One region of the Arthrobacter pasteuri genome, then DNA from elsewhere that is predicted to be linked to it. Evidence: riboswitches for the same ligand, from Rfam matches in the RefSeq annotation. Region 1 holds a riboswitch; each other region holds the start of a gene.

Evidence for each region. Region 1 has a riboswitch for S-adenosylmethionine ahead of ACX80H_RS14955 (bifunctional o-acetylhomoserine/o-acetylserine sulfhydrylase). Riboswitches for the same ligand answer to the same signal wherever they lie in the genome.
Region 2: it holds a riboswitch for S-adenosylmethionine, as region 1 does, so the genes downstream of both, ACX80H_RS09320 (MetQ/NlpA family ABC transporter substrate-binding protein) here and ACX80H_RS14955 (bifunctional o-acetylhomoserine/o-acetylserine sulfhydrylase) in region 1, are expected to answer to the same signal.
Region 3: it holds a riboswitch for S-adenosylmethionine, as region 1 does, so the genes downstream of both, ACX80H_RS07500 (ABC transporter substrate-binding protein) here and ACX80H_RS14955 (bifunctional o-acetylhomoserine/o-acetylserine sulfhydrylase) in region 1, are expected to answer to the same signal.

The regions. Positions count from the first base shown of each region.
Region 1 is NZ_JBTNDO010000004.1:82,505-89,705, forward strand. It holds gene metX (homoserine O-acetyltransferase MetX) at 1-379, opposite strand, end outside; gene ACX80H_RS14955 (bifunctional o-acetylhomoserine/o-acetylserine sulfhydrylase) at 386-1,705, opposite strand; SAM riboswitch class IV at 1,787-1,903, opposite strand; gene ACX80H_RS14960 (VOC family protein) at 2,059-2,700, shown strand; gene ACX80H_RS14965 (DUF1540 domain-containing protein) at 2,789-3,076, opposite strand; gene ACX80H_RS14970 (CPBP family intramembrane glutamic endopeptidase) at 3,243-4,043, opposite strand; gene hutI (imidazolonepropionase) at 4,101-5,315, opposite strand; gene ACX80H_RS14980 (formimidoylglutamate deiminase) at 5,303-6,733, opposite strand; gene ACX80H_RS14985 (allantoate amidohydrolase) at 6,730-7,201, opposite strand, start outside.
Region 2 is NZ_JBTNDO010000001.1:1,948,430-1,955,630, reverse strand. It holds gene ACX80H_RS09330 (peptide chain release factor 3) at 1-1,279, opposite strand, end outside; gene ACX80H_RS09325 (GAF domain-containing sensor histidine kinase) at 1,406-2,662, shown strand; SAM riboswitch class IV at 2,778-2,891, shown strand; gene ACX80H_RS09320 (MetQ/NlpA family ABC transporter substrate-binding protein) at 3,078-3,962, shown strand; gene ACX80H_RS09315 (methionine ABC transporter ATP-binding protein) at 4,036-5,064, shown strand; gene ACX80H_RS09310 (methionine ABC transporter permease) at 5,064-5,723, shown strand; gene ACX80H_RS09305 (heme-dependent oxidative N-demethylase family protein) at 5,795-6,889, opposite strand; gene ACX80H_RS09300 (PDR/VanB family oxidoreductase) at 6,900-7,201, opposite strand, start outside.
Region 3 is NZ_JBTNDO010000001.1:1,594,505-1,601,705, reverse strand. It holds gene ACX80H_RS07505 (amino acid ABC transporter permease) at 1-331, opposite strand, end outside; gene ACX80H_RS07500 (ABC transporter substrate-binding protein) at 342-1,262, opposite strand; SAM riboswitch class IV at 1,433-1,550, opposite strand; gene ACX80H_RS07495 (aminodeoxychorismate lyase) at 1,658-2,536, opposite strand; gene ACX80H_RS07490 (DUF7793 family protein) at 2,632-3,015, shown strand; gene ACX80H_RS07485 (GAF domain-containing protein) at 3,181-3,987, shown strand; gene ACX80H_RS07480 (hypothetical protein) at 4,051-4,308, opposite strand; gene ACX80H_RS07475 (hypothetical protein) at 4,624-4,905, shown strand; gene ACX80H_RS07470 (amidase) at 4,914-6,662, opposite strand; gene ACX80H_RS07465 (agmatine deiminase family protein) at 6,662-7,201, opposite strand, start outside.

The DNA.
Region 1 (7,201 bases):
CCCAGGGGGTGCCGTCGGGAGCGAGGCTGGCCGGCCCCGTCGAGCCGTAGCACCCTCCCAGCATGTTGACGGACACCACGAAGTACCGGTCGGTGTCCACCGGGCGGCCGGGTCCGACGAGCGAATCCCACCAGCCCTCCTCCTCCGATGCGCCGCGTGCCACGTGCGAGCTGCCGGTCAGGGCATGCTGCACGAGCACCGCGTTCGAGGCATCCCGGTTCAGCCGGCCCCAGGTCTCGAAGGCGAGCTGCACGTCCGGCAGCTCACCTCCGGTCTCGAGTGCCAGCGGTCCGATCGGGGCGATGCGCAGGAGCCCGTCCCCCGAGGGGCGCGCGTCGTCGATCCCGGGGTGCAGCGGAGCAGGAGGGTGGGTGGTCACGAAGGGCTAGGCTCCTTTGGCGGCGCGGAACCCCGCGTCGAGGTCGGCGAGGATGTCGGTGATGTTCTCGAGGCCTACTGACAGGCGGACGAGGCCCGGACGCACGCCCGCGGTGAGCTGCGCTTCCGCCCCGAGCTGGCTGTGCGTCGTGGACGCCGGATGGATGACGAGCGAGCGGACGTCGCCGACGTTCGCGACGTGCGAGTGGAGTTCCAGTCCGTCGACGAAGCGCTTGCCGGCCTGCAGTCCCCCGACGATGTCGAAGCTGACGATCGCGCCCGTACCGTTGTTCCGCCCGTACTTCCTGCCGCGCTCGTACCAGGGGCTCGAGGCGAGGCCGGCGTAGGAGACGCGTTCGACGTCGTCGTGCCCCTCGAGCCACTCGGCGACCGCCTGCGCGTTCTGCACGTGGCGCTCCACCCGCAGGCTGAGGGTCTCCAGTCCCTGCGCGATGAGGAAGGCGTTGAACGGCGAGACGGACGAGCCGAGGTCGCGCAGGAGCTGGACGCGGGCCTTCAGGATGTACGCGAGGTTCGCGCCGAGTGCGCTGCCGACGCCGAGGTCCCGCGCGTAGACGAGTCCGTGGTAGCTCTCGTCCGGCGTGTTGAAGCCGGGGAACCGCTCGGGGTACCGGGCGAAGTCGAAGTTCCCCGAATCGACGATGACCCCGGCGATGGCATTGCCATGGCCCCCGAGGTACTTCGTCGCGGAGTGCACCACGATGTCCGCGCCCCATTCGATGGGCCGGATCAGGTACGGCGTGGACAGCGTGTTGTCCACGATCAGCGGAAGCCCGTTCTCGTGGGCGACGGCGCTGATGCCCTCGATGTCGAGGACGTCCTGCCGGGGGTTGGACACGACCTCGCCGAAGAAGAGCTTGGTGTTCGGCCGGACGGCGTTCCGCCACTGCTCGAGGTCGTCCGGGTCCTCCACGAAGGTGGTCTCGATGCCGAACTTCTTCAGCGTGTGCTTGAAGAGGTTGTACGTGCCGCCGTAGAGGCTGGGGCTGGCGACGATGTGGTCCCCCGCCTCCGCGATGTTCAGCACCGCGAAGGTCTCGGCGGCCTGGCCCGAGGCGAGCAGCAGGGCGCCGGCTCCGCCCTCGAGGCTCGCGATCCTCGTCTCCACCGCTTCCTGCGTGGGATTCCCGATACGCGTGTAGATGGGCGCGAGTTCCGTCAGCGCGAACCGGTTGGCGGCACTCTCGGCGCTCGGGAAGACGAACGACGACGTCTGGTAGATGGGCAGCGCGCGCGCTCCCGTGGCTGCGTCCGGTACCTGGCCGGCGTGGATCTGGCGTGTCTCGAAAGACCAATCGTTGGACATGGTGCTCCCTTTCGGAAGGGGCTCCGCCTGGTCCGGTGCCCCGGCCGGTGCGTGCCGCTCCAGGAGACCGGCTCCCGCAGGAGCCCGCGCTTGAACGGCGCCGGAATAGCGCCGAACCTGGTCTTCACCCGGGGCACCCCACCGCGGTTGGAGGGTTGCCGGCCAGCAAGCCGGGGCTTCGTGCTGGCACTCATGACCTCTCCTCATGAAAGCCCATCCGAGCAGATCCGGCAAGCCGTATGACCGTTCGTGAAGCAGCGTGAGGACGGGGCTGCGGAGACGCCATCGGAGGACCAGCAGGAGTAAGGCGATCCTAAGTCGAGACGTGCATCACTTAGTGCCAAGATAACCGCATGCGATTGGATCATGTCTCATATGCCTGCGAACCCAATGGACTTGCTGCGACTGCCGACCGGATCGCGGCCAACCTCGGGATGGACCCCGTGAAGGGTGGCGTGCACCCGCGCTTCGGCACCCGGAACATGATCTTCCCCCTGGTGAACGGCCAGTACCTGGAGGTCGTGGAGGTCCTCGACCACCCGGCGTCGACCAAGGCCCCCTTCGGTCAGGCGGTGCGCGCACGCTCCGAGGCCGGCGGAGGCTGGATGGGCTGGTGCGTCGCCGTGGACGACCTCACACCGTTCGAGGAGCGCCTCGGCCGCAGCGCGGTTCCCGGCAACCGCAAGTTCCCCGACGGCCAGGAACTGACGTGGCAGCAGATCGGCATCAAGGGACTCATCGCGGACCCCCAGGTCCCCTACCTGCTCCGCTGGGACGAGGGCAGCGAGGCCCTGCACCCCTCCCAGGCGCGACCGGCGTCGGTCAAACTGTCCTGCCTCACCATCGCAGGATCGTCCGAACGCGTGACCGAGTGGCTCGGCACCGACGTCGAGGAGACGCTTGACGGCGTCAAGGTCCAGTGGATCGCCCCGAACGGCACTCCGGGCATCATGTCCGTGACCTTCGAGACCGCCGACGGCCGCATCGAGATCTGACCCCCGATATCACCCAGTACGAACAGGAAAGGGCCGGACAGTCGTCCGGCCCTTTCCTGTTGCCGCAGCCGCGCGGGACGCGGGCCCGTCAGGCGTGGGTGTAGGTCAGGCAGTCGGCGGCGTCGGCTCCGGGGCCCACCTTGACGGCCGGGGCGCCGCACAGCAGGTCGTGGTTGAAGGTGCACTCCGAGCGCTGGCACGCGCCCACGTGGGCGAGCATCTTCGGCAGGCCGCCGCTGATGGACGTGTCGATGAAGGTGGCGCAGGACGCGTGTTCCTCGCTCCCGGACACTGTGATCGCGACGGCGGTGCAGCCCTCGTGATTGAACGAACAGTTATGGACACTGCACTCAGAGACACTGGTGACGACGCTCATGATTCCTCCTGGCTGGTCCGGTGGAGCCCCGGGGCGGAGCCGCCGTTGTGCTGGTGGACATCACGGTAACACCGCGGTCAGCCGATAATTTAGTCACGGTTTCCGTGCGCAAATCAGCGTAGATGAGCCTTCCCTGAGCAGTTCACCGGCCGATTCGCCGGCGGATTCACCCGCCGATCCCGATGGCGGGTCCGAGGAGCGCGAAGCCCACGAAGCCCGCCGTGTCGATGAGCGCGTGCGCGATGACGAGCGGCAGGACGCGGCGCGTGCGCGTGTAGAACCAGGCGAACAGCAGGCCCATCAGCACGTTGCCGACGAAAGGGCCGAACCCCTGATAGAGGTGGTAGCTGCCCCGCACCACGGCACTCGTGAGGACGATGGCGGAAGTGGACCAGCCGAGCTCGCGCAGGCGGAGGAAGAGGTAGCCCACCACGAGGACCTCCTCCAGCACCCCGTGGCGGACGGCCGACAGGACGAGGACCGGGACGGTCCACCAGTAGGAGTCCAGGGCGGCGGGGACGAGGGCCGTGGTGATGCCCAGCGCCCGCCCGCCGGCATACACCCCGAGGGTTCCGACGCCGATGACGGCAGCCAGCCCGATCCCGAGACCGATGGTGCGCAGGGGCCTGTCGAACGTGAGCCCGAGGCGACGCAACGCCGGAACGCCGTGCCCGCTGAGCAGGAACAGGACGAGGGCCACGGGCACCAGTGCGAAGAAGATGCCCAGCACCTGGTAGGTCAGGTCGAAATACGGCCGGTCGTTCAGCACCGGGTTCAGGGTGGTGGTCTGCGCCGCCAGGGGTCCGCGCGTCAGCTTCTCGGCCAGGCTCACGATGGAGTACACGGCCGACTGCCCGAGGGAGAGGCCGAACACGATCAGCAGCTCCGCGGTGATGCGCCGCCGGGGCGGAGTGGCATCCGTCCGGGTTTCGACGGGTGACGCGGCGGACGAGGACTCGGCAGGCATGGCGCTATCCTCCCAGCGGTTGCCGGGGATTCCCAGTCCGGCGGCCCGGCAGGGGCCCTACCGCACCTGCTTGCCGGCGCGCCAGACGGCATGCACGAGGGGCATGCCCGGACGGTACGCGAGGTGCGTGGCCGACGGCGCGTCGAGGAGCTGCAGGTCCGCCCGGTGCCCGACGGCGAGCGACCCGACCGCCCGCCGGCCGTCGGTGTCCTCGCCCGTGTGCCGCCGCAGGGCGAGGGCTCCCCCGACGGTTGCGGCCCGTACCGCCTCGGAGACGGTGAGCCCCATCTGCAGGACGGCGGTCGCGACGCAGAACCCCATGGACGTCGTGTAGGAGGTGCCGGGATTGCAGTTGCTGGCGATCGCCAGCTGCACTCCGGCGTCGAGCAGCCTCCGCGCGGGCGGGAACGGCTGGCGCGTGGAGAGGTCGCAGGCGGGCAGGCAGGTGACGACGGTGCCCGGCGTGCCCTGCGCCCGGGAGCCTGCGCCGGATCCCGCCCAGGACCCGGCGAGGGCGTCGACGTCGTCGTCGGACAGGTGGTTCGCATGGTCCACGCTGGCGGCGCCGAACTCCACGGCGAGCGCGACCCCGTCGCCCGGTCCGAGCTGGTTGCCGTGGACGCGCAGGCCGAGCCCCGCCTCCGCGCACGCCGACAGGACGCGGCGGGACTGCTCGGCGGTGAAGGCGCCGGTCTCGCAGAAGACGTCGGCCCAGCGCACGTAGGGGCGGACGGCGTCGAGCATCGGGCCGCACACCAGGTCCGTGTACATGTCCGGATCCCACCCGGCCGGGACGAGGTGCGCACCGAGGAAGGTCACCTCGTCGACCGCGCCGGCGGCGATGCGCGCACTCCGTGCCTCCTCCCCGACGTCGAGCCCGTACCCCGTCTTCGTCTCCAGGTAGGTGGTTCCCCCTGCGGCGGCCTCCGCGACGCGGCCCAGGAGCAGGCGCGTGAGGTCGTAGTCGCCGGCCGCACGGGTCGCGTCGACCGTGACGGCGATGCCCCCCGCGGCGTACGACTCCCCCGCCATCCGTGCCTCGAACTCCGCCGTCCGGTCGCCGGCGAACACGAGGTGGGTGTGGCTGTCGACCCAGCCCGGCAGTCCGGCCCGCCCGCCGGCGTCGTGCGCCTCGTCCGCTGCGGGTGCCTGCGCGGCCGGACCGATCCAGCTGATGCGCTCGCCCTCGAGGACCACGGCCGCGTTCCGCAGGACCGCGGCCTCGCCGTCCTGCGTCATCAGTTCGCCGATGTTGGTGATCAGCTGTGACATTCGTGGTGCTCCTGGGGCGAGAGGGAGTCCGCGGCCTCGTCGAGGCGCGCGATGGCCGCCACCAGGAGGTCGGCCGGCCTGCCGAGGGTTGCATGCACGCCGTCGCGGGCCAGCAGGACTCCCCCGACGACGACGGCGGTGACGTCCTGCGCGGTCGCCGTGTAGGCGAGCTGTTCCTCCGCGGATCCCGCGGTCCGCGCGCTGTGCGGGTCGACGGCCATGAAGTCCGCCGCGCAGCCCGGGCGGAAGCCGGCACCGGGACGTCCCTGCGCCGTCGCCCCGCCGACCGAGGCGATGCCGTGGAGCGCTGCCGGGTCGAAGTGCCCGCGGCGCCCGGTGCGCAGGCGTTCGCCGTGCTCGAGCGCACGCATCTCGAGCCACGGGTCGACGACGGCGTGCTGGTCGGTGCCGAGGGCCAGGACCGCGCCGGCCCCGCGGAACCCGCCGGCCGGGCCGATGCCGTCCGCGAGGTCCGCTTCCGTGGTGGGACAGAGGACGACGACGGCCCCGGCGTTCCCGAGGATCGCCACGTCGGTGTCGCTGACGTGCGTAGCGTGTACGGCGGACAGACGCTCGCTCACGAGCCCGTACCGGTCGAGCAGCCCGGCCGGTGTGGTGCCGGTGGCGCGGAGGCAGTCGTCGTTCTCGGCGGGCTGCTCGGAGAGGTGGATGTGCAGCGGCATCCCGGACGGCAGGTGCTGCGCGATGACGGCCAGCTGGTCCTCGGGTACGGCCCGCACCGAGTGGATGGCGGCGCCGACGGACACCTGGTGCGCGGGGTACAGCGCGGAGATCGCGGCGCGGAGGGACGCGAGGCGGTCGAGCCACCGGGCGGCCGTGCCGTCGGAGAAGCGGAGCTGCCCGTCCTCGAGGGGCGTGCCGAAGCCGCCGGCGAGGTAGCAGGTGTCGAGCAGCGTCAGGCGGATGCCCGCCCGGACGGCTGCACGCGCCAGGGCCAGTTCCATGGCGTGGGGCCCGTCACCCGGCCCCTGGTCTTCGTCAACGGCACCGTAGGGGGTGCCGTCGGGCTGGTGGTGGACGTAGTGGAATTCGGCGACGCTGGTCCAGCCGGCTGTAACCATCTCCGCGTAGGCGGCGGTGGCGAGTTCCTCGTAGAGCGCGGGCGTCAGGGCTCCGGCCGCGCGGTACATGGTCTCCCGCCAGGTCCAGAACGTCCCCCCGCGGTCGTGGGTCCGGCCCCGCAGCGCACGGTGGAACGCATGCGAGTGGGCATTGGCGGCGGCGGGGAAGGCGATGCCGGAGAGGACGACGTCGCCGTCCTGCGCGGCGGCACCCGGCGCGACGTCGACCACCATCCCGTCGGCGTCGACCTCCACGCGGACGGCGTCGACCACGCCGTCGTCGTCCAGCCAGGCGTACTCGCACCAGACGGCGCGGGCCGCGTCCCGTCCGGTCACAGCAGGTCTTCGAGGACGTCGGCGAGCGCCACGGCCCCGGCGTCGGCGTCGTCGCGTTCCACGAACTCCTCGGGCGAGTGGCTGATGCCGGTGGGGTTGCGGACGAAGAGCATGGCGGTCGGGGCGATGGCGCCCAGGATGCCGGCGTCGTGCCCGGCCCCGGTGGGCAGGGTCGGCGTGCCCGGGAAGGAGCGGCCGAGCGCCGAGGCGAGCGTGTGCCGGAGGGCCCCGTCGAAGTGGACCGTTCCGCTGCGCGATTCCTCCATCAGGGTGGCGCGGCAGCCCTCGAACGCGCAGATCTTCTGGGCCTGGCCGTGGATCTTCTCGATGAGCGATGCCGTCACCGCGTCCTCCTCGTGGCGTACGTCGAGCCAGAGGTCGACGCGCGAGGCGATGACGTTCGTTCCGCCCGGTACGGGCTGGAGGCGGCCGACGGTGGCGCGCGCGCCGTCCTGCTCGGCGGCGATC
Region 2 (7,201 bases), on a different contig from region 1:
GCTCGAGCTGCTCGATGCCACGGCGGAACTGCTTGTACCGGCCGGGATCCTTGGCCCGCGCGACCGCGAACAGCTCGGGTGAGAAGCGCGGGATGTCGGGGAACTGCACGGGCTGCTCGGCGAACAGGCTGTCGCCCACGCGGAGGCTCGTCGCGTTCACCAGGCCGACGACGTCGCCTGGCCAGGCGGTGTCCACCACTTCACGGCTGCGGCCGAGGACACGGTGCGCGTACTTCGTGGCGAACGGCTTGCCGGTGCGCTGGTTGGTGATGACCATACCGCGCTCGAACGTACCCGAGCAGATGCGGAGGTAGGCGATGTGATCGCGGTGCGCGCTATCCTGGCCGGCCTGCACCTTGAAGACGAAGCCGGACATCGGCGCGTCGATGGGCCTCGGCTCGTCCTCCTTCGAGGGGCGCGGGCTCGGGGAGGGGGCAACATCCACGAGGATGTCCAGGAGCTGCGAGACGCCGAAGTTCTTGGCCGCCGCGGCGAAGAGGACCGGTGTCTGGCGTGCTGCCTCGAATTCCTCCCGGTCGAACGAACCGTTCGAGGACTCCACGAGGCCGGCTTCCTCGCGCGCGTCCAGCCAGGCGCCGGCGTCACGGGAATCGAGGGCATCGATGTCGATGTCCGTCTCCTCGGCGGCATGCGCTCCGGCCTCGACGGCCTCGAGCGCGATCGCCCGCCGCGCCCGTAGGTCCAGCAATCCCTGGAAGTCGCCCGCGATCCCGGCCGGCCAGGTCAGCGGGACCGGTGTCATGCCGGTGCGCTCGCCGACGTCGTCGATGAGGCCCAGGGCGTCGAGGCCCGGCCGGTCCCACTTGTTGATCACCGTGATGATCGGGATGTTGCGCTGCTTGCAGACAGCCAGCAGTTTCACCGTCTGGGGCTCGAAGCCCTTGGCGGCATCGATCAGCATGACGGCGGAATCGACGGCGGCTAGGACACGGTAGGTGTCCTCGGAGAAGTCCGCGTGGCCCGGGGTGTCGACGACGTTCAGAATGGTGTCGCGATAGGTCAGCTGGAGTGCGGCCGAGCTGATCGAGATGCCGCGCTCCTGCTCGATGCCCATCCAGTCGGACACGGTGGCATGGCGGCTCGACTTGCCGTGGGTGACGCCGGCGTCCTGGATGGCGCGGGCGAGGAGGGCCAGGGCTTCCGTGAGGGTGGACTTTCCGGCGTCAGGGTGGGAAATGACGGCGAAGGTACGCCGGCGTCCGGCCTCGCGGCGGACGGCGTCGGCGTCGAGGACGGGGGATTCGGTTAACAGGACCACACCTCCATTGTCCCCGATCCCCGAGCCGCACCTCGCGGGCGGGTCCGGTGTTCGCTGTGCGCGTGGGTCCGCCGACTACCCTAGGAGGCAGATTCCTGCGCACGGCTACTGGGAGGACGTGGAGTCATGACTGATCAGGCATCCGGACAACGGACGGCGCGAGGCTCGGAGCACGCTGAACTGCTCTCGCAGTACGGGCTGGGCATGGCCCTGGGCGAAGCAGGCCCGGTCGGGGCCGAGCCGCGGCCTGCCGCCCCCGCGAACGCCCCCGCCGCCCTGCAGAACCTCGTGGCCCTGGCCGTCCAGCTCTGCAACGCCCAGTACGGCGCCATCAACGTGATCACGGAGGACGAGTTCCACCAGATCGCCGCCAAGGGACTCGAACCCCTCATGTGCGCCCGTGAGGACTCGCTGTGCGGGCAGGTCTTCAAGTACGGCCACACCGTGGTGGTCGCGGACTGCACCGAGGACCCGCGCTTCCGCGCGAATCCCTTCGTCGACGGCCGCTTCGGCGCCGTCCGGTTCTACGCCACCACCCCGCTCCTGACGAGTGACGGCGTACCGCTCGGCACCCTCTGCATCTTCGACGAAAAGCCCGGGAACCTCACCGATCAGCAGGCCGCGGGCCTCGAGACGCTGGCCGCGCAGGTGGTCGACGTCCTCGATCTCCAGCTGCGCACACGTCAGCTGGATGCCACGGTGTCCGAGCTGCAGCGCAGCAACGAACTGCTGGGCGAATTCGCCGGCCGGATCAGCCATGACCTGCGGGGACCGCTGACCAACGTCGTCGGCCTCGCTGAGCTCGCCGAGGACGAGCCGGCGCTCCAGGAGGGTCCGGCGGGCACGTACTTCAAGCGCATCGGGGCGAGCGCCCTCCGAATGTCCTCCATGGTCGAGAACCTGCTCGGCTACTCGCGCGTGGGCGGTGCGGCGCACCTCGAGACCGTCTCCCTCGCCGAAGCCGTCGCGGCCGCCGTCGACGATCTGGGGCACCACGTCGACGGCGTGGAGATCACGGCCGGGGACTTCCACGGCCACGCCGACCGCGAGCAGCTCCGGGTCCTCATCCAGAACCTGGTGGCCAACGCCGTGGCCTACGCGCGGCCGGGTGTCCCGGCGGAAGTGCGCATCACGGGCACCGGCATTGCGGAGTTCTGGCGCCTCGACGTCGCCGACAACGGGAAGGGCATACCGCCCGAGCAGTACGACCGTGTGCTCGAGCCGCTGGTGCGGCTCGAGCGTGAGGGCGATCCGTCCGGTACCGGGATAGGACTGGCGACATGCGTGCGCATCGCCCAGGCGCACGGCGGGCGCCTCGCCTTCGACCAGACCCCCGGCGGCGGGCTCACCGTACGGGTCTGGTTCGGGTCGAGCCCGGCCTGACGGTCTTCGCCCGGGTCGACGCGTCGCGCGCCCGCCGACCCGGTCGCCGAATATGACGCGCCGGGTCCCGGTCGTTTTGACCGTGTTCGATGCCGTCGCCTAGCGTTCCCAGAAGAATCAAGAGTTCCAGCCACGGGCCCTGGCCGGTTGGACAGCAACCCTCTCCCGTAGTGGGGTGCTCCAGGTGAAGATTCGGCCGCCGGGATACTCCGGACGGCAAGTACGCGATTCCCGCGGCGCTTCTTCGAAGCCCTGCCGGAGAACGCCCGCAGCATCCAGTGAGCGAGCATGTCAGTCCAGTAGAAACACGTCCGAGCAGCCTGAGCTGTCCGTCAGTCCTGCTGCGCGCTTCTGTCCCTCTTCCCCTGTCGCTGAGCCGTCTGCTCAGCAGGTACCCGTACGAAGGAAAGAAAATATGATCACCTCCCGCAAGCTCCTGGCAGCCGCCGTCGTCCCGTTCCTCGCCTTCACCGTTGCCTGTGGCTCCTCGGAGGCCTCCGAGGGAGGCAATGAGACTGTCCGCCTGGGTGTCGTGGGTGCGAGCGACCCGGAGTGGGCTGCGCTGACCGATGCGGCCGCAGAGGAAGGCATCGACCTCGAGGTCGTCGACTTCGCCGAGTACACGCAGCCCAACCCTGCGCTCACGGAAGGCGAGCTGGACCTCAACCAGTTCCAGCACCTCGTCTATCTCGCCCGCTACAACGTCTCCAGCGGCGAGGACCTCACCCCTGTGGGATCGACCGCCATCTACCCACTGGGTCTCTATTCCACGAAGCACAAGTCCGTGGAGGAGATCCCCGAGGGGTCGACCGTCGCCGTACCGAACGACGAGAGCAACCTCGCGCGCGGCCTGCTCGTCCTTCAGTCAGCCGGCCTGGTCGTCCTCAAGGACGGCGGCAGCGCCTTCTCCACCATCGATGACGTCGACGAGGCGGCATCCAAGGTGACCGTCACGACCCTCGAGGCATCACTGACGCCGACCTCCCTCCCGGACGTCGCCGCTGCGATCATCAACAACGACTTCGTGCAGGACGCCGGCCTGAACTTCGACGACGCCATCGCACAGGATGACCCGACCGATCCGGCCGCCGCTGCGTACGTCAACATCTTCGCCTCGCGCGCCGGTGAGGAGAACAACGAGACCTACCAGAAGCTGGTGAGCATCTACCAGGAGAACCAGGAAGTCCTCGACGCCGTGCAGGAGACCTCGGGCGGAACCGCGGAGTTCCTGAAGGTGCCGGTGGAGGAGCTGAAGACGTCGCTCGACACCGTCGAGGAAGACACCCGCGCCCAGGGCTGATCAGCCTTCTCTTCCGCGTGTGGCCGGCCGGTGATCCTGGCCGGCCACACGTATCCCCTCAGCTAGGAACACGATGCCACTCATCTCACTGCGGAACGTCACGAAGAGTTTCCCCCCGGGACGCCGCGGCGATCCCCTCGTCCACGCCATCGACAACGTCAGCCTCGACATCGAGGCAGGTGAGATCTACGGCATCATCGGGTACTCCGGGGCGGGCAAAAGCACCCTCGTCCGCCTGATCAACGCCCTCGAGAAGGCCTCCAGCGGCGAGATCATCGTCGACGGGCACCAGGTCACCAACGTCCCGGACCGCCAGCTGCGCACACTGCGCCTGGACATCGGCATGATCTTCCAGCAGTTCAACCTCTTCAGCGCCAAGACGGTCTGGAACAACGTCGCCTACCCCCTGCGGGTCGCAGGCAGGACCCGGGACGAGATCCAGGCCCGCGTGACCGAGCTCCTCGACTTCGTGGGACTTGCCGACAAGGCATCGAACTACCCGGAACAGCTCTCAGGCGGCCAGAAGCAGCGCGTCGGCATCGCCCGCGCCCTGGCGACCTCACCCAAGATCCTCCTCGCGGACGAGGCCACCTCCGCCCTCGATCCCGAGACGACCCACGAAGTACTCCGCCTCCTGCGCCGCGTGAACGAGGAACTGGGCATCACCATCGTGGTCATCACGCACGAGATGGACGTCATCCAGACCCTCGCCACCAAGGTGGCCGTCATGGACAGCGGACGGATCGTGGAGCAGGGCGATGTCTTCGACGTGTTCTCCAACCCCCGTGAAGCATCGTCGCGACGGTTCGTCTCCACCGTGGTCCGCGGCATCCCCGCACCTGATGAACTGGCAGCGCTCCGGGAGAGGCACCGGGGACGGATCGTCACCTTCTCCTTCCGCGACGGCGACTCCTCGCAGGCGTCCGTGTTCCTCGAACTGGCCGCTGCCGGCATCGAATTCGAACTCGTCTACGGCGGCATCAACGACATCCGGGGCCGCGCCTTCGGGCATCTCACCCTCGCGCTCACCGGAGCGGACAGCGTCATCGACGCGACCCTGCACCACATGGCCGGCCGCATCACCGTGAAGGAACTCGCCTGATGGAAGACCTCGTTCCCCTGACACCCCAGCTGTGGGAAGCCACCTACGAGACCCTGTACATCGTGGGCCTCAGTCTCCTCTTCGGAGGTCTCGGAGGGCTCCTGCTGGGCATCGGTCTCTACACCACCAGGGCCGGCAGCATCCTCGGCAACCGGGCCGTGTTCGGCACGCTGAACATCATCGTGAACATCTTCCGGCCGATCCCGTTCATCATCTTCCTCGCCGCGGCGCAACCACTCGCCCGCGCCGTCACGGGAACCGGCATCGGCAACAGTGCCATCATCTTCACCCTGTCCCTCGCGGCGGCATTCGGCATCAGCCGCATCGTCGAGCAGAACCTGCTGACCGTCCAGCCCGGGGTCATCGAGGCTGCACGCTCGGTCGGCGCGGGGCGACTGCGCATCATCCTGACGATCCTCATCCCCGAGGCTCTCGGCCCGCTGATCCTCGGCTTCACCTTCATCTTCGTAGCCCTCGTCGACATGTCGGCCGTGGCCGGATATGTCGGCGGCGGCGGTCTGGGCAACTTCGCGATCCAGTACGGCTACCGGCAGTTCAACCCCGTCGTCACCTGGGCGGCGGTCATCGTGATCATCCTGCTCGTACAGGCCGTCCAGCTGCTCGGCAACGTCCTGGCGCGCAAGGTCCTCCGCCGCTAGCCCCTACAGGTCGACCCACCACCCGGAAACGGATGGTGGGTCGGTCCGCGGAATGGTCCTTCTCGCAGGTCCTAGCTGGCGCCGGGCTGGATGCCGTCCTCGATCCAGGGGTAGCCCGTCGCCAGGGGTGCGCCGTCGTCGTGCCTCGAGAGCCATGCGACAGCGGCAGCGTGGTAGCGGTGGAAACCCTTGTAGTCGACGAGTTCGGGGTCGAGGGATGCGAGGGCCCGGTGCAGCCGCTTGGCCCAGTCGGGAGCATGGTCCACCAGCTCGGCCAGGCTGACGAGGTACGTGCGGACCGGGAACACCATGGCGTTGGACCGGGGAAGGCGATGCAGGGGCTGCAGCTCGATACGCAGGTACACCATCTCTCCTGCGTTCTCGGGGGTGACGGCCGCCCGGTCCGGCGCCCACTCCGGGAGTGTCTCCACCGAGGTCTCGAGACGCGGGTGGACGGTGAGGGACCAGTTGACCCGCCGGACGGGATGACCGGGCTTCATGCGGAGCAGGAACTTCAGCGCCCTGTCCAGGATCCCCATCTCGTGCAGTTTCGGCACGGGACCATGGAACTCGGCGAAGGTCATTCCCATGTTGAACTGGAGGGAGTAGTCCGCGCGCTGGGTCGTCATACCGGCACCGATGACCAGCGTGTTGTCCTTCTCCTCGAGGACGACGAACTCGCCCTGCGCCTGTCGCGTCGCGTACTCCATGGGGTCCATCGGCAGGGTGGTCGGATCACCGAAGGTGAACACGTCATCGATGCCGAGCGGCCGGTTCTGCCACCGCCACTCGTTCCCGTTCTTGGTGAGCGTGAAGTGTTCCGGGAAGTCCCTGGCGTACGACTCGAAGATGAGTTCCAGGAGGTCCCACTGCGCTTCCATCATGTGCGGCAGCGCGATGTAGTGGACTCCCGGCATCTCCCGGAGCATCTGGTCGCGGTGCGCGCACTCCGATGCGTAGTGCTCGTCGATGTCGAAGGCAGCCATCAGGGCGCCGTCGCCTGCCGGGACGTGGGGTTCGAGATTCATGGAGTACATGTACTCGTCATCCGGGAACGGGAAGGGAAGGCGCCGCACGGCCTCGCGCGAGTTCCGGAAGAGGTACTCGCCCTCCGGCGTGTAGGTCTCGATCGGTGTGGATTCGACTGACTCGGGTATCGCGGTCATGGAGATTTCCTTATGCATTGATGACGAGTTTCGTACAGGTGGCCCGCGAGACACAGGGCATGATGAGCTTGTTCGTGCACCGCTCCGACTCGGTCAGCCAGTCGTCCCGGTGGTCGATGGTGCCCTCGAGTTCCAGGACTTCGATCTCGCACTCGCCGCAGGCGCCTCCCCGGCAGAGGTAGGGCAGTTTGTGGCCCGCCTCCTCGGCGGCCTCCAGCAGCGACTGTTCGGGCGACACCTCGATGACCGCTCCGGACCGCGCCAGGGTGACGGAGAAAGGATCTCCCGTCGATCCCAGGTCCTCGAACCGTT
Region 3 (7,201 bases), on a different contig from region 1:
GCGACAGCGCGAGGATGCCCATGGGGAACGGGCTCGTGCTGCCGGTGGCCTCCCGGTAGATCGGGCTGAGGCCGATGCCGATGAGCAGGATGATCACCACGGCGGGCACGCCACGGAAGATGTCCGTATAGATGCGCGCCACCCAGCGGAGCAACCGGTTCCGGGAGATCCCCATGATCGCGAGGACCATGCCGAGGACCGTCCCGATGATGCCGGACGCGATCGCGAGGATCAGGGTGTTCCGCAGTCCGACCGCGAGGAGTTCCGGCAGGACGGCGGCCATCGCCTCCCAGTCGAAGAAGGTCTGCGAGAGCTGTTCAAGGGCGTTCATGCAGGGACCGCTACTTTACTTCCACGGCTTTGCTGCCGGGCTTCCAGTCGGAGGGCATCTCGCGGTCCGGGTACCACTCCTTGGTGAGCTCGGTCCACGTGCCGTCCTCGATCACGGCGTCGAGCCCGGAGTTGAGCGCGTCGATCAGGGGCTGGTTCTCGCTGTTCACGGCGTAGGCCGTGAAGTTCTCGGTGTTGATGATGGTCTCCGCGATGGTGGTGTCATCGCCTTCCTTCACCTGGCCGGTGGCCTGCTGGGACGGGGCGACCCACGCGTCCACCTGGCCGTTCTTCACGTTCGCGTAGACCGTGTTGTAGTCCGCGAAGCGCACGGGCTCGAGACCCAGGGTGTTGGTCACGTAGTCGTCCTGGACGGTGCCCTGCACCACGCCGATGCGGGTGCTCTCGGACAGCGAGTCGAAGCCCGTGACCGTGGAGCCGTTCTTGGTGACGACGGCCATGTAGCCGAAGTCGTAGCCGTTGGTGAAGCCGACGTTCTCCCGGCGGGCCTCCGTGGTGGAGATCGAGGAGGATCCGACGTCGAACTGCTTGTTCTGGACCTGCGCGAGGAGGGCCGAGAAGTCGGTGGACGCGAATTCGACCTCGAGGCCGAGCTTGTCGCCGATGGCGCGCAGCAGTTCGTTGTCGTAGCCGGTGAAGACGCCGTTCTCGATGAAGATGTTCGGCGGCGCGTCCGAGAGGGTGCCGACGCGCAGCGTCCCCTCCGTGATGAGGCCGAGCTTGGAGGTGTCGATCTCGTCGACCGGCGTGGTGTCGTCGGTCGTGTACTGGTCGAGTGACTGCTGGTCGCTGCCGGCGAGGGCATCGGTGGTCGCGGTCGGCTCGCTGCTGCTGCTGTTGCTGCCGCAGGAGACGGTCAGCGCGAGGAGCGGTACGGCGAGTGCCGCGAGGACTGTACGGGAGATGCTCATGGGGTCCTTCTTCGATGCTGGCCCGGGGTACGGGCCGATTGGATGAGGTGGATCGCGGGGAGGAACGGATGGCTGCCGGGGAGGCTGCTGGCTGCTGGTGACACGCTCGCTGTTCTGGCCGTGAGCGTTGTGGCGGCTGCTGTCCCGGTTACCTCGGGATGATCCGCACGACGCCGTACTTGCCAACCGGGGGACTGGTCCCGGCGGCCGAATCTTCACCTGGAGCACCCCACTACGGGAGAGGGTTGCTGTCCAGCCGGCCAGGGCCGAGGGCTGGAGCTCTTGATTTCAAGAAAACGCTATGGCAGCACGAAGTGCCCGGTCAAAACGAAACTGCGCGGAAATCAGCGTTTGACGCGGTAAACGGCCTGTAGGGCAGGCTTTTGTGGCGAAAATTACACGAAGCGGTCCACGAGGTCGGTCAGCTCGGCCGTGAGGGCGGCCGAGGACCGGAGGGCCTTGCCGTCGAGCGAGAGCACGGGTGCGAGGAGCCGGATGCTCGAGATCAGCCACACCGCGTCGGCGTCGAGGAGGTGATGCGGCTCCAGCGGGCCGTAGCCGAGTTCCCACCCCTGCTCCTTCGCCGCCGTGAACAGGGCGCTCTGGGACGTGCCTGCGAGGATGCCGCTCTCGAGCTGCGGTGTCAGGAGTGTCTTCCGTCCGTCGCGGTCGTAGGCCAGCAGCACGGTCGAGGTGGGGCCCTCCAGGACCTTGCCGTCGGAGGACGTGAAGATGACGTCGTCGGCCCCGTGTGCCTTCGCGTAGCGGATGGCCGCCATGTTGACGGCGTAGGAGAGGGTCTTGGCGCCCATCAGCAGCCAGGGCGCGCGCTGCGCCACGGTGCTGTCGTACCCGCGGTCGAGGAACAGGACCCGGAGTCCCGTCCTGCGCTGCTCGAGCGTCGACGCCGGCACGGGCGCGACCTGGACCCACGCCGTGGCGCGGCCGGCGCCTTCGACCCCGCGCGTGGCGATGAGCTTCACGACGGCGTCACGGCGATCCGGCTCCGCTGCTGCGAACTCCCGCAGGCCGGTGCGGATGGCCCGGCTCCACGCATCGCCGTCGGGGACGGTGAGGTCCAGGGCCGCGGCCGACGACGCGAGCCTCGCCAGGTGCGCCTGCTCCTTGCGGGGAGACCCGTCGACGGCCAGGAGCGATTCGAAGATCCCGTCGCCGCGGGTGGCGCCCAGGTCCGTGGCAAGAAGCTGGGGCTGGGAGGCATCGACGACCCTGCCGTCGTCGTGGGCCGGGTCGAGGAACACGAGAACAGTCATGGCCCCCAGCGTATCCGCTCGCGCTCGACCACCCCTGTCTGTAGTGTGCGAGGGGATGCCCGGCACTCGGGTACCACCACAGGGGGTTGGGGAGCATGGTGGAAGAACGGGGTGCAGCCCCGGAAGTCTTCGTAGCCGAGCTGCGCACCGAGGTCCTGTGGGTCCAGTGGCGGCGCAACGTGAGCGTCAGCGACAGTGACGCCGCGGCGCTGATCGAGAGATCCAACGTCCTGTGCCGGGAGGTCTGCCCGCCCATGCTGGTGGAGCTCAACGGCATGGTGTCGCTCACGCGGAGCGCTCTTCACGGCTTCGCCACTGCGCTGAACATCGCAGCCATGGCCATCGTCGGCCCGAGCGCGGTCGACAGGACACTGGCGGACTTCTTCGCCCGGGTGCACAACCCGCCGTACCCCACGCGCTACTTCGAGTGCCCGGCCGAGGCGCTGGCCTGGCTCACCGGGCATCCGTACGGCCCCTGACGACGATCGCGTCAGGGGCTGACGGGAGTCCCCGACGGGTCCGCGGTAAACCATTTCCCGATACGGGAGTACGGTAATGGAAAGCCTGCTGATGAATCGCGGGACAGGGACGCACAACAGGCGTCGCGGCGTCGTACTTGCGACGGCCGGCGAGAAGGACTGGGAATGAATCGGCGGGCACACGTGCAACGGATCAGGGAGGCGCTGTCCAGCACGGGCCTGGGCTTCGAGGACGTGTGGCTCCGCTACTACTCGCTGGGCGGGCTCCTCTCCCAGTTCGAGATCGAAGCATACGTGGGAGGCGTGCTGGAACTGCCCGTCGAGGAGTGCGACATGCTGGCCGACGCGATGAACGAACTCCTGGCCGAGGTCACGGGGGACGGGGGTTTCCGGGTTCCACGGTGCTCCGAACACCGGCTGGACGCAGCACAGGAATCCCCGAAGGATTCCCGCCGGGCACTCGGCCTCGCCGGAGCCTTCCTGTTCACCGACGAGGAGCAGGAGATCGAGCGGCTCGACGCGGTGTCGCGCACCGGACTGCTCGATACGGGGCAGGAGGAGCGCTTCGACAGGATCACGAGGGAAGCCAAGGAGTACTTCCAGTGCAGTTCGGTGATCATCGCGCTGATCGACGACCACCGCCAGTTCCTCAAATCCGTTCTCGGTCCGATCCAGCAGAACATGCCGAGGGAGATCTCCTTCTGCAATGCCACCATCCGGAACGCAGGTGCACTGATCGTGCGGAACGCGCTCGAGGACGATCGTTTCCGGCACAACCCGCTCGTTCTCGGGGAGCCGTACATCCGCTTCTATGCCGGCTACCCGCTGCGCGGGCCGGGCGGGTGGACGGTCGGCACCCTCTGCGTGATCGACCAGGAACCACGGGACTACTCCCACCGCGACGGCAGGAAGCTGCGCGCACTGGCGCGTGCAGTGGAGGACGAAATCAACGGCCCCCGCAGCCTTCCCTGAGATCCTCCGGGCCGGGGCGCACGCGCGGCGATCGACATGCCGGCGGAGGGGGCTGGAGCCGGGCTAGAGCTGGGCGGCGGCGTCGGTCGCAGCGGCCGAGGTGCCGGGAGCGGGACGGGCGGCGTCCGCCTCGTCGCGTCGGTCCAGTTCCTCGATGAGCTCCTCGCTGCGTTGACCCGTCTCGGGGTCGAGTTCGCCGTCGTGCACGTACTCATGCGCCATCTCGCGCTGGATCTTGCTGTTGAGCGACTCCACTTCGGACATCGCCAACGGGGTCAGGTCTTCGGGGAAGGGGTCGGAGGGCGTGAGCCGGGAGTTCATAGCACCTGTCTTCAGGAACGAGCACGGTCGATACCCGGCTCTCTTCTGAACCGTCACCGGCAGCGCCGGCTGGTTCTGATCCTACTGACCCGGCGCCCGCCACGGCCAGCACGGCCCGGGGAAGGGTTCGGCGCGTCGGGCGGTTCTCCGGAGAGGTGCTGCGTCGATAACGAAGCGGGATGGTGCTGGTGTTGTTCCGAGGGACAGGCACAATGGAGGTACAACTGGACGCCGCCGGCGACGACAGGGCCCTCCGGCCCCGTTTCGTGGCTTTCCCTGTGTTCAACACCAGAAGAGAGAAGGGCTGGGCGCATCATGTCAGCAGAGGATCGCCGTCGGCTTGCCGTCGCAGCAGCGGACAAGGAAGTCGCGGCATTCGAGTTGGACCATGCCGAACTGAACCTCAAGGAAGCCATCGTGGTCGCGCTCGAGCACGGCGAGGACCCGGAGGTCATCGCGGAGGTCGTGGACCTGGAGCCGGAGGAAGTCCTCGAGCTGAAGGAATCCGTCGACCAGCCGCCCTTGCCCAGCCTGGAGGACCTCATCCCGGCGGCCCCTGACACTACCCAGCCGGGAAGTGTCCCCGACGCGAGCTAGCGCCCGGGTCACACCCGGCCATCCGGGGTCTTTTCGAACCATTCCAGGGGAGGGGTCCGCGGTGGTGCCGATCGCCGCGATCCCGTGGCTTCGAACGCCGCAGCAAGGCGCAGCAGTTCGGTGTCACGGTAGGCGGGTCCGGCGAACGTCAGTCCCACGGGCATCCCGATGTCGTGCATCATCCCCATGGGTACGGTGACCGTGGGGATGCCGAGGTGTCGGGGGACGAGGTTCCCGTTCGACACCCACACACCGTTCCGCCAGGCGACGTCCGCCGACGCGGGGTTCGTGTCGCAGTCGGCCGGCCCGACGTCCGCTGCAGCGGGGAAGAGGACGGCGTCCAGTCCGAGGGCCTGCATCCAGGACTCGAGGTCCGTCCGTCGCGTCTCCTCGAGCCCCTGCAGTCCCTCCTCCAGATGCGGGATGTCCGTGAGATCGACGGTCCCGTGGGCCCGGATGTGCCCGGGGTATCCTGCGATGTCGTCGTCGAAGCCCGAATACCGGTCCGGCAGCGCACGACTGTCCGGAGGGAAGATCCCGGCGCCGTCGACGTCGGCGAGCGAGTCGAGGGACGGGTCGCCGTTCGCCTGCAGGAAGTCGTGCCAGGCCCACGCCGACAGGTCCACGATCTCGCTCCGCAGGTATCCGGCGCTGACCAGGCCACGGGTCCGGATGGTCGGTGCGCCGGGGCGGTCGCCCTCGTAGTTGGACACGACGGGGAAATCCACCTCGATCACTTCCGCCCCGGCCTGTTCGAGGTCGGCCCGGGCCGCCGCCCACAGGTCCAGGATCGAGTCCCGCGTCCGGATGCGCTGCCCGGTCGGGCCGCCGAGTCCCGGGGAGGACGCGGTGCCTGCGTCGGGGTCCCTGTTGATGTACATGCGCGGAACACCGAAGCGCTTCCCGGCGAGATGCCGCCGCGCGTCGTCGGCCGTGCGCGGGGCGAGGGACGGGTAGGAGTCCGGGCGGAGCGATGACGCCGGAGGGATGGTGATCCACGGCTGGACGCGCCAGAAGTCACCGCGCGCCTCGTCGTCGTCGGCGACGATCACGTCGAGGATCTCCAGCAGGTCTGCCATGGTGCGGGAGTGGGGGACGACGACGTCCATGGTGGGCACGAGGGGCCAGTTCCCACGGACGGAGATCACGCCGCGCGAGGGCGTGTAGGCGCAGAGGCCGTTGTTCGAGGCCGGCGCCCGGCCGGAGGACCAGGTCTCTTCGGCGAGTCCGAAGGCGGCGAAGCTCGCGGCCGTCGCCGTCCCCGACCCGTTGGAAGATCCGGAGGCGAACGCCGCGGTGAGGTAGTCCGCGTTGTAGGGGCTTTCCGCCCGCCCGTACACCCCGCGCTGCATACCCCCGTTGGCCATGGGGGGCATGTTCGTGAGGCCGAGGAGAACGGCTCCGGCGTCGCGCAGCCTGCCGATGGTGAAGGCGTCCTGCTGGGCGACGAGGTCCTTGAACGCCGGCGACCCGGCCGCGACGGTCAGGCCCTTCACCTTGTAGCTGTCCTTCGCGGTATACGGGATGCCGTCCAGCGGCCCCCGTTCCTCGCCGCGCGCCCTCCGCTCGTCCGAGGCACGTGCCTCATCGAGGGCGGAGGGATTCATCACGACGACGGCATTGAGCCGTATCCCGTTCCGGTCAAAGGCCTCTATCCGCTGCAGATAGGCGGCGACGAGTTCTTCGCTGGTGGTCCGGCCCGCCACAAGGGCCTCGCGGAGGTCCCGGATGGTTGCCTCGACGACATCGATCGGCATCAGTACATCTCCTCAAGGGTTCGCGGGGCCGGCTGCTGCTGGGTGATGCAGTGGATTCCTCCGCCGAAGGCGAAGATGTCGCGGGCGTCCACCAGTTCGATCGTCCGGTCCGGATACGCGGCGGCCAGGATGTCGGCGGCCACCGCATCGTTCGGGTCGTCGAAGGCGCAGAGGACGACGACGCCGTTCGCGACGTAGTGGTTGATGTAGGACCAGTCGACGAACCCGTCGTCGTCGCGGATGACCGTGGGGGCAGGCACATCGATGATGGTCAGGGGCGCGCCCTCGGCGTCGACGGCCGAGCCGAGCGCGGAGCGCAGGAGGCGGGTCACCTCGAAGTCCGGGTGCTGCGGGTCGTCCTGCCGGTGGAGGAGCAGCGCCCCGGACGGGGTGAACGCCGCGACGATGTCCACGTGTCCCCGCGTACCGAAGTCGCCGTAGTCCCGCGTCAGGCCGCGCGGCAGCCAGACCGCATGGCGCGTCCCCAGGCGCGCGTGGATCTCGGCTTCCACGGACTCCTTCGTCGCAGCCGGGTTCCG